Thermovibrio ammonificans HB-1: one gene and its partners. The protein of the gene in region 1 interacts with the protein of each later gene in a pairwise test. Links are inferred from orthologs where the notes say so. Each region holds a gene or a part of one and is shown in the gene's direction. Other genes may lie near its edges. The genes, in order: dnaN, rpe and dnaE.

The links.
Region 2: the proteins of dnaN (region 1) and rpe interact in binary tests that used the Escherichia coli proteins (3 or more experiments, as listed by UniProt). The link is inferred for Thermovibrio ammonificans HB-1 from one-to-one orthologs.
Region 3: the proteins of dnaN (region 1) and dnaE interact in binary tests that used the Escherichia coli proteins (3 or more experiments, as listed by UniProt). The link is inferred for Thermovibrio ammonificans HB-1 from one-to-one orthologs.

What each region holds. Positions count from the first base shown.
Region 1 is NC_014926.1:7,521-10,494, forward strand. What follows is about bases 17-2,841. They hold dnaN (DNA polymerase III subunit beta), read left to right. Parts: upstream 17-794; coding sequence 795-1,889; downstream 1,890-2,841. Other genes in these bases: dnaA (chromosomal replication initiator protein DnaA), read left to right, coding at 17-547; pgsA (CDP-diacylglycerol--glycerol-3-phosphate 3-phosphatidyltransferase), read left to right, coding at 1,889-2,410; plsY (glycerol-3-phosphate 1-O-acyltransferase PlsY), read left to right, coding at 2,407-2,841. Also shown: more of dnaA, read left to right, coding at 1-16; more of plsY, read left to right, coding at 2,842-2,974. UniProt on the Escherichia coli protein: Confers DNA tethering and processivity to DNA polymerases and other proteins. Acts as a clamp, forming a ring around DNA (a reaction catalyzed by the clamp-loading complex) which diffuses in an ATP-independent manner freely and bidirectionally along dsDNA.
Region 2 is NC_014926.1:353,804-356,702, forward strand. What follows is about bases 148-2,897. They hold rpe (ribulose-phosphate 3-epimerase), read left to right. Parts: upstream 148-1,063; coding sequence 1,064-1,732; downstream 1,733-2,897. Other genes in these bases: THEAM_RS01980 (cytochrome c3 family protein), read left to right, coding at 148-968; THEAM_RS01990 (ribose-phosphate diphosphokinase), read left to right, coding at 1,734-2,684; THEAM_RS01995 (PulJ/GspJ family protein), read right to left, coding at 2,674-2,897. Outside these bases: more of THEAM_RS01980, read left to right, coding at 1-147; more of THEAM_RS01995, read right to left, coding at 2,898-2,899. UniProt on the Escherichia coli protein: Catalyzes the reversible epimerization of D-ribulose 5-phosphate to D-xylulose 5-phosphate.
Region 3 is NC_014926.1:1,463,104-1,467,257, forward strand. The notes cover bases 144-4,148. They hold dnaE (DNA polymerase III subunit alpha), read left to right. Parts: upstream 144-495; coding sequence 496-3,948; downstream 3,949-4,148. Other genes in these bases: pstC (phosphate ABC transporter permease subunit PstC), read right to left, coding at 144-358; THEAM_RS07585 (acetyl-CoA carboxylase carboxyltransferase subunit alpha), read left to right, coding at 3,959-4,148. In the rest of the region: more of pstC, read right to left, coding at 1-143; more of THEAM_RS07585, read left to right, coding at 4,149-4,154. UniProt on the Escherichia coli protein: DNA polymerase III is a complex, multichain enzyme responsible for most of the replicative synthesis in bacteria. This DNA polymerase also exhibits 3' to 5' exonuclease activity. The alpha chain is the DNA polymerase catalytic subunit.

The sequences.
Region 1 (2,974 bases):
AATAGAGGTCAGCGACAAGGTCATAAAGCTCATAGCCACGATAATAAAGTCCAACATCAGGCAACTTGAAGGGGCCCTTATAAAACTGAAGGCAAAGGCAACGCTGGAAGGGAAACCGATAACCGAACGGCTTGTAAGGGAGCTCTTCTCCCAAGAGAGTCCCGAGGAAAGGGCAGAAAAGAGGCGCAGGGAGATTTCGCTGAAGCTCATAAAGACAACCGTGAGCAGCGAGTTCGGAGTAGACGAAGAGCTCCTCTTGAGCTCGTCCAGGAAGAAACAGGTTGCCCTGGCAAGGCAGGTGGCGATGTACCTGGCAAAGAGGATAGGGAACTACCCCTACACCCAGATAGCTGCGGCCTTCAACAGGGACGACCACACAACGGTTCTCCACGCCGTTAGGAAGGTGGAAGAGCTCCGGAAGAGGGATGAAAAGATTAATCAGCTTTTAGAAAAGCTTGAACTCAAAGTTAGAGAAGAGGTTGAACGCTCTTCCCAAGTTATCCACAGTGATGTGGATAACTATGTGGATAAGTCTGTGGATAACTGAAATCTGTGGATAACTTATTAACCGTAAATTTCAGTTATCCACATAAAAAAGTTATCCACACAGTTATCCACAGAAAAATCGCCGAGTTATCCACATAATGTGGATAACTCTGAGGGTCGAAGCCTTTGGGGCGTAAGGAAGTTTCCGAAAAGTGCACAATTTTTGTGCACCTATAATTATTATTACTTAGAGATATATATCTATATATCCCGTAATAGAAGTAAATATATATAGGGAGGTGAGCTTAATGAAAATTAAAGTCAACAAGGCCCTGATTCGGGACGCGGTGAAAGTTGCAGCCTCGGCCGCAGATAAGAGGGGTAACGTTCCGATACTCTCGAACGTTCTGCTGGAGGCCGAGGATAACCTGTTAAGGCTTGTGGCAACGAATTTAGAGATAGGGATATCCACAGTTGTGGATTGTTCGGTGGAGGAGTGTGGAAAAACCACCGTTAACGCGGGCAAGGCGGCGAAGCTCTTCTCCTCTATAACGGGGGAAGAGGTGAGCCTGTCTGCAGGCGACTCTAAGCTCGTTGTAGAAACGGCAAACTCCCGGTTTTCACTTGCCACCTTACCCCCCGAGGAGTTCCCCGAGGTTGAGCTTCCCCAAACCTTTCCCGTTACTCTGCCCTCTCAGGAGATAGACAGGGCCATACGGAAGGTGGCTTACGCCGCAAGCAAGGACGAGGCCCGTTACATCCTCACCGGCGTCCTGTTCCGCTCTGTAAACGGTGCTCTCCACGCAGTTGCCACCGACGGCCACAGATTGGCCCTCTACGAGATTTCTGCAGCCGCCCAAGGGGTGAACTCGATAATTCCGAAAAAATCGCTCAGCGAGCTTAAAAAGCTGCTCAGAGAGAGCGAAGAGGTGGGGATTGTGGAAACGGGCAACAAGCTCTACTTCAACACCGGCGACACGGTGATGTGGACCTCCCTGATAGAAGGGGAGTACCCGGACTACACCGCCGTTATCCCCGAAGGGAACTCCAAAGTTCTTACCGCCGACAGGGAAGAGCTTCTCTCCGCCCTGAAGGAGGTTGCGGTAATCTTCGACAAAGAAGAGGTAAGGGGAGCGGTTTTCACCCTCTCCGACGGAAAACTTACTATAACCGCCAGGAAGATTGAGGGCGATGCCGCCGAAGAGGCCGAGGTTACAATTCCCGTAGACTACTCCGGCGGGGAGTTCCAGATAGGTTTCAACATCGTTCACCTTATTGAATCTGTGGGCTCCTTCGACGGAGAGACCCTAAAGATAGCCATGGAGGAGCCGGTTACTCCCGTCCTTATCACCTCTCCGGAGGAGCCTCAGCTCACCAACGTTATCATGCCGATGAAGGTGTGATGGGCAGAGTGAAAACGCTCCCCAACCTGCTTACCGTTTTAAGAGTAGCCCTTTTGCCCTTTATCGTTGTGTCGATTATCCAGGGCCACAACCTGCTGGCCCTGGTTCTATTTACCCTTTCGGCTTTAACAGACTTCCTCGACGGTTTCCTGGCGAGGCGCTCAAAATCTGTTACCTACCTGGGTATGCTGCTCGACCCGGTTGCAGACAAACTGCTCACCTCCTCTACGCTGATTTCGCTGGCTTACGTGAAGCTCTGCGACCCCTACTCGGTTATAGCCATAGTAGGCCGCGAGGAGGCCGTTACCGGCATGAGGGCCATGGCCGCATCCCGTGGACTGGTTATACCGGCCTCTGCCGGTGGCAAGGTGAAAACCGTCCTTATAATGGCTTCCATACTCCTGCTCCTTGCAGGGTTCAGGGAAATCGGAGAGCTTCTGCTTATCGTCTCTGCGGCTGTGGCCATACTGACCGGAGTTCTCTACTTCGTAAACTTCTTCAAAGCTTTGGGGGATAGATGATTTTCGCCGTTATACTGCTTGCGTTTCTGCTCGGTTCCGTGCCCTTCGGTTACGTGATAGGAAAGCTTAAAGGGGTAGACGTAAGGAAACACGGCAGCGGCAACATAGGGGCCACAAACGTTTCAAGAGTTCTCGGGAAAAAGTGGGGTGCCGTTGTTCTACTACTCGATGCCCTAAAAGGTGCCCTGCCGGTGTTGCTCCTTAAGCTCTCGGGAGCTCCCCTTCACTACCAGGTCCTTGCAGGTCTGGCCGCTGTCCTCGGCCACTGCTTCTCCCCTTTCCTCGGCTTCAGGGGAGGAAAGGGCGTTGCAACGGGGTTGGGAGCCTTCCTCGTAATATCGCCTAAAGTCACCTTCTTTGCCTTTCTTATATTCATCGTGGTCTTCCTGCTGACAAGGTACGTCTCACTCTCCTCAATTACCGCTGCCCTTTCGTATCCGCTGCTTTTTAAGTTCTTTGAAAAACCCGACGAGGCCTCCTTCATAGCCGTTGCCGTTACGGCATTTGTGATTGTGGCAAAGCACTACCAGAACATACTGAGACTGCTCAGGGGAGAGGAAAAGA
Region 2 (2,899 bases), 350 kb from region 1 along the record:
AGAGCGGGGTTATATCCCAGGATTCAGACCTTGCTGCTGGCGGTTGGAGGCTTATTAACGCCCTCCCCAACTTTATAGACGTTGACCAGGACGGAGCCTTTACTCCCGGCGTTGATGTTCAGATAACCGACGATACCGGCCTTGACGGCTCTCCCGACGGAGTTCCCGAGGTTAACACCCAACGGGAGGTGAGCGCGGCCCTTTCTACGGTGAAAAAGGTTGTTTCCGGTGCCGTTGGGCGGGATGTGGAGGTGAAGCTCATTGCAACGGCTATTCCTTTCGGGGTTTCTCATAACGTAAGACCTGCTCCGGAGGCTTTGAGGTGTGACGACTGCCACGGCGGTAGGGAGAGTGAGCTTCAAGGGGCCGTTTTCACGAGGAAGGTAAACCTCTACTTCCCGTTTGACCCTGCGGTTGAGAACTCTACCGCTTTCGTGCCGAAGGTTCAGCGGACGCTTACCGAGTATGCCTTTGCAGATTGGACCAGGAGAGAGATTGAGTCTATGGGCTTTCCTGCTGCCATCCTCGACTACTCTACGGTTAAGGTAGAGGTAGACGGTGAAGTTATTGCCACCCGTGCTCAAACCGAGGAAGCCGCTTCTGCTTTAGGGGTTTCGGCCGGTGATTTAATAGCCGCGGTTGCGGTTGCTCCCTCCGATAACCCGTTTAAGGTGCTCTTTGAGATTAAGGAGCCTCTATCCGATTACGGTGTTAAGGTGGTTAACGGCACGGTTACTTCGAAGGTTGTTAGCGGTAACCGTCTTGAGGTTCAGGTTGCTCCCGCTTCCGGTAGAAGTGTTGTGGTTGGTCTTGTTAAGGAGGTGGCCGGTTCCGGCTCCTCGGCAGGGGTTAGCTCCGGAGGTGGGGGGTGCTCTTTCTCCCCGTCTGGGCCGGCAGGTCTCCTCTCCTACCTCCCGGCGGCTGTTGCCCTTGCCCTACTCAGGAGGAGACGCCGTTTAAGCGGCTAACCACTCCCTCTTCGATTTCTCTTCTTTAAGGGGGCTCTTGCCCCCTTTTTTTATTTGTAGGGCGCTGGTAGAATTTGGCTTCACCGGAGGTTGAGATGGTGCCGATGCTTGCTCCTTCCATACTGTCTGCGGATTTTGCCCGCCTGGCCCAGGAGGTTTCGGCCGTAGAGAGGGCCGGAGCAGACCTCCTGCACGTTGATGTTATGGACGGCCGTTTTGTCCCCAATATCACCGTTGGTATTCCCGTTGTTGAGTCTCTGAGGCAGGTAACGGAGCTTCCTTTAGACGTTCACCTGATGATTGTTGAGCCCGAGCGGTATATTCCTGCCTTTGTAAAGGCCGGGGCCGACTGGGTGTCGTTTCACTTTGAGGCGGCCGTTCACCACCACCGTATAGTTGAGCAGATAAAGGAGCTGGGAGCCAAGGCGGGGATTGTTATAAACCCTTCTACTCCCGTTGACTTCCTGGTGGAGATACTGCCCTTTCTCGATTTTGTTCTGGTTATGTCGGTTAACCCGGGCTTTGGCGGGCAGAAGTTTATACCCACTTCCCTTGGGAAGATTCGCAGGTTAAGGGAGCTGGCAGTTGAGCTGAACCCTTCGCTTGTTATTGAGGTTGACGGAGGGGTGAAGCTATCGAACGTGGAAGATGTTTTGAAAGCGGGTGCCGACGTTGTTGTGGCCGGCTCGGCCGTGTTTAAGGGAAACCCGGCAGAGAACGTTGCAGCCTTTAAAGAGAAGTTAAACCGATTTGGGGAGAGGTGATATGAAGCAGGTTAAGCTGATGACCGGAACCGCCAATCCCGAGCTTGCAAGGAAGGTGGCCGCAAACTTGGGAGTTCCGCTTGCAGACGTTACTGTTGGCCGTTTCAGCGACGGAGAGATTCAAGTGGTTGTCAACGAAAGCGTAAGGGACTGTGATGTCTTTATCGTTCAGTCCCTGTGCAGGCCGGCAAACGACAACATAATGGAGCTTCTCCTCCTTGCAGACGCCCTTAAGAGGGCTTCTGCCGGACGGATTACCGCCGTTATTCCCTACTACGCTTACGGCCGTCAGGACAGGAAGGTTAATCCGAGGGACCCCATTAGTGCCAAGGTTCTTGCCGATATAATTACCACCGCCGGCGTTAACCACGTTGTTGTTGTAGACCTTCACGCTAAGCAGGTTGAGGGCTTCTTCGACATCCCGGTTGACCACCTGGAGGCCCGTCCGGTTCTGACCGACTACTTCCTAAGGATGGGAATGGGGGGCGAGGATACCGTTGTGGTTTCCCCGGATATCGGCGGCGTTGCAAGGGCCAGGAACTTTGCAAAGGTTCTGGGCTCTCCGATAGCGATAATAGACAAGAGGCGTCCGCGTCCGAACGTTTCAGAGGTTATGAACATTATCGGAGAGGTGAAGGGGAAGCGGGCCATCATCATAGACGACATCATAGACACTGCGGGAACTATAGTAAACGCATCGAGGGCCATTAAGGAAGCCGGAGCTGTTGAGGTTTATACGGCCTGCACTCACCCTGTATTCTCCGGGCCGGCTGTTGAGAGGCTCTCAACGGCCGTTAAGGAGGGGGTTATTAAGGAGGTTGTTGTTACCGATACTATTCCCCTTCAGCAGGAGTTCGAGGGCGTTAAGGTGCTTTCGATATCTGCAATGCTTGCAGAGGCCATCAGGCGTATCCACTACGGGGATTCAATCAGTCAGATGTTCAGGTTCTGAGCTTGAAGGTGAGGGGAAGCTCCCCCTCGCCTTTTATCTTTAGAATTAGCTTGATTAACCCTCCTCTTGCAACGTTAACCTCTTTCCAGCCGTCTGTAGAGGGTGCCAGTAGGTCGATTGAAGAGACCTTCCCGCTTATGAATGAATCCTTCCAGGGCGTTGCCGTAAGTGCGTTTATCGGCCTTTCACTCCTTACGAGGAAAAGGGGTTTTTCC
Region 3 (4,154 bases), 1.5 Mb from region 1 along the record:
TGATTGAGGGAATGGCGGCAAGAAGCTCTATGGCTACCCCTACCGGAGTTCTCAAGGGGTGGGGGGCAATCTCGGTAAGGAAAATGGCAATTCCTATGGCAACGGGAACCGCTATGAGTATTGAAATAATCGTGCTCACAACGGTTCCAAATATGGCGGGAGCGCCGCCGAACTTCTCCATAGGGGGGTTCCAGACCTTAGAGGTTATGAAGTGCCATACCCCAAAGGTGTGTATGGAGAGCGAAGACTCTTTATAAAGAACCACGAAGAGGGCAAAGAGGATAATCACCACAAGGAGGGTGGCCGCAAGGGCAAATTTGCTAAAGAGCAGGTTTAAGAAGCGGCTCTGCCTGTTCATATTCGCCCCTGATGTGGTCTGGCAAATTTTAACAAAGGAGAAAGTTATCAACGGTGGGCCGGTAGTTTGTTAAGAATTTGTTAAGAGCTTCGGCCGTGTAGAATTAACTTTCCACATAAAGGCGTTCAGGAGAGGCCATGGTAAGGAAAGGAGACTTCGTCCACCTACACCTTCACTCCCAGTACTCGATTCTCGACGGAGCCATAAAGGTTAAAGACCTTGTGAAGAAGGCAAAGGAGCTCGGGATGCCGGCCGTGGCGATAACCGACCACGGAAACATGTTTGCATCCTATGAGCTCTACAAGGCCTGCAAGGAGGAGGGTATAAAGCCCATAATCGGCCAGGAGTTTTACATAGCTAAAGGTTCCAGGTTCGACCGGAAGAAAGGGGGAGAGGGTGAGAAGGGAAGTTACCACCTGATACTGCTGGCCAAGAACGACAAAGGCCTTAAAAATTTGATGAAGCTCAGCACAATCGGATTCACCGAGGGTTTCTACTACAAACCCAGAATAGATAAGGAAGTCCTTGAGAAGTACAGCGAGGGACTGATAGCCCTATCGGCCTGTATCCAGGGCGAGGTGCCGCTCCTTTATCTGATGGGAAAGGAGGAAGAGGCGAGGAGGGCCGCCCAGTGGTATAAGGAGCTCTTCGGGGAGGACTTTTACCTTGAGCTTCAGTACCACGGAATACCCGAACAGAAAAAGGCCAACGAGTTCCTGATAAAACTGGCGAAAGAGCTGGACATTGAGCTGGTTGCAACCAACGACGCCCACTACTTGAACAAGGAAGACTGGGAGGCCCACGACGTCCTGCTCTGCCTGCAGACCGGGAAGAAGCTCAGCGACGAGAAGAGAATGCGCTTTCCCAGCAGGGAGTTCTACGTAAAAGACGCCCAGGAGATGCTGGAAGTTTTTAAAGAGGTTCCCCAAGCGGTATTTAACACTTTAAAGATTGCCGAAAAGGTGGAAGAGAGGCTGGAAACCTTTGAAAACAAAGGTTACCTGCTTCCAAAGTACGAAGTGCCGGAGGGTCACACTTACGACTCTTTCCTGCGGAAACTGGCAGAGGAAGGGCTCGAGAGGAGGTTTAAAGAGCAGGGGATTACAGACGGCGAGAAAAAGCAGGTCTACTACGAGCGCCTAAACCACGAGCTGAAAATCATCAACGATATGGGCTTCCCGGGCTACTTCCTAATCGTTTGGGACTTCATAAACTGGGCCAAGAGGAACGGCATCCCCGTAGGGCCGGGAAGGGGTTCCGCCGCAGGCTCCCTCGTGGCCTATGCCATAGGAATTACCGACATAGACCCCATAAGGTTCAACCTGCTGTTTGAGAGGTTCCTAAACCCGGAAAGGGTAACGATGCCAGATATAGACGTTGATATCTGCCAAGACGGCCGAGACAGGGTTATCCAGTACGTTCGGGAGAAGTACGGCGAAGATAAGGTCTGCCAGATTATCACCTTCGGAACCATGAAGACAAAGATGGTTATCAGGGATGTGGGCAGGGTTCTGGGCATCCCGCCGAAGGAGGTAGATAAGTTAGCCAAGCTCATACCCGACGACGCAAAGAGCGTTGAGGACGCAGTTGAGAGGGCCCCGGAAATCAGGGAGCTTGCCGAAAAAGACGAGACTATAGCGAGGCTGATAAAGATAGCCAAAAGGCTTCAGGGGCTTGCAAGGCAAACGGGAGTTCACGCAGCCGGAGTGGTTATAGCCCCCGAAACCCTCACCGACTACATCCCCCTTGCAAAGAGCAAAGACGGCGACATAACAACCCAGTACGACATGGGGCAGGTTGAGGCCCTGGGCCTGCTGAAGATGGACTTCCTGGGCCTTAAAACCCTGACAATCATAGACAGAACCATAAAGCTCATCAAGGAGAGGCACGGGGTAGAGATAGTCCCGACGAAGCTGCCCCTTGACGACCCCGAAACGTTTAAGCTGCTGCAGTCGGGGAACACCGTAGGGGTGTTCCAGCTTGAATCCCGCGGAATGAGAAACTTGATGAAGAGGCTAAAGCCCAGCGTTTTCGAAGATATCATAGCCCTCGTGGCCCTTTACCGCCCCGGACCGCTTAACTCCGGAATGGCCGAGAGCTACATAAGGAGGAAGCACGGCCAGGAGGAGGTGGATTACATCTTCCCCGAGCTCGAGCCCGTTCTGAAAGAGACCTACGGCCTCTTCATCTATCAAGAGCAGATTATGCAGATAGCAAACATCCTTGCAGGTTACTCTTTGGGTGAGGCCGACCTTTTAAGGCGGGCAATGGGTAAGAAGAAGAAGGAGATTATGGAGGAGCAAAGAAGCATATTCGTAAGCAGGGCCGTTGAGAGGGGCTACCCGAGGGAGAAGATAGAGAAGCTCTTTGACGACATAGCGAAGTTTGCAGAGTACGGTTTTAACAAGTCCCACTCGGCCGCTTACGGCTTCCTTGCCTACGTAACCGCCTACCTGAAAGCCCACTACCCGAAAGAGCTGTTTGCAACTATGATGTCGATAGACTTTGACAAGACCGACGAAATCGTAAAGTTCATCAAGGACTGTAAGGAGAACGGAATAAACGTCCTTCCGCCCGACATCAACAGAAGCGGCGCATACTTTGAGATAGAGGGCGAGGCGATTAGGTTCGGCCTTGCAGGTATTAAAGGGGTTGGAGAGAAGGCCGCCCTCCACATAGAGGAAGTGCGAAAGGAGGGGGGTGAGTTTAAAGACCTGTTTGATTTCTGCAGGAGGGTAGACCTTAAAGTGGTTAACAGGAAGGTTATAGAGGCCCTGATAAAGGCCGGAGCTTTTGACTCAACGGGCATAAACAGAGCTTCCAACCTTGCGGCCCTCGACAGGGCCATGAACGCCGCCCAGAGCATTCAGAAATCCCAGAGCAAAGGGCTCCTCAGCCTCTTCGGAGAGGCCGAGAGCATAGTCCAGGTTGAGTTTCCGGAAGTTGAAGAGTGGCCGGAGAGGGTCAAACTGGAGTATGAGCGCCAGGCCATAGGCTTTTACCTTTCGGGCCACCCGCTACTTGAGTTCAAAGAGATAGTTACGCTTGCCTTTGACTCAACTGCCGAGAAGGAAGAGTGGAAAGACGGCCAAGAGCTCACTCTGGCCGGAGCGATAACGGACGTGAAGCTCCGAAGGACCCAAAGGGGCGACCTTTGGGCAACGGTGGAGCTTACCGACTTAGACGGCAGCACGTCGGTCCTTGTTTTCCCGAGCGTTTTCAAGGAGGCCGGAGAGCACCTTACAGAGGGGAACATAGTGGTGGTTAAGGGAAGCGTTAGGGAGGAGGAAGAGAGCAAGAGCGTAATAGCCAAGGAGATAGTTCCTCTGAACAGGGAGATAGTGGATAAAATAACGGAAGTTTCCATTAAGCTCAAAGGAGAGGAGATAACCGAGGAGCTCCTCAAAGAGCTTCACACCTTCATCCAGAACCACTCCTCTCCCGACGGTAAGCCGGTTGTAGTTGAGGCGGAGCTGCCCGACTGCTTTGTAAAATTGCAAATAGACCCGAGCCTCCGACTACCCGTTGAACCACAAGTTCTAAGGGAGCTCGGCAAGCTGATACCTAAGGAGAGAATAAAGGTCCACTGAGGTTGCAAAGATGGGAGGAGTTTACGAGTTTGAAAACAAGGTTGAGAAACTGCGCAAAAAAATAGAGGAACTGAAAAAGTTGGGAAAGCACGACCCTACCGTAATAGAGGAGATAGAGAAGAAGTTCCTCAAGAAGATTGAGGAGTTCTACAGCTCGCTGTCGGCGTGGGATAGGGTGCAGATTGCCCGCCACCCGAACCGCCCCC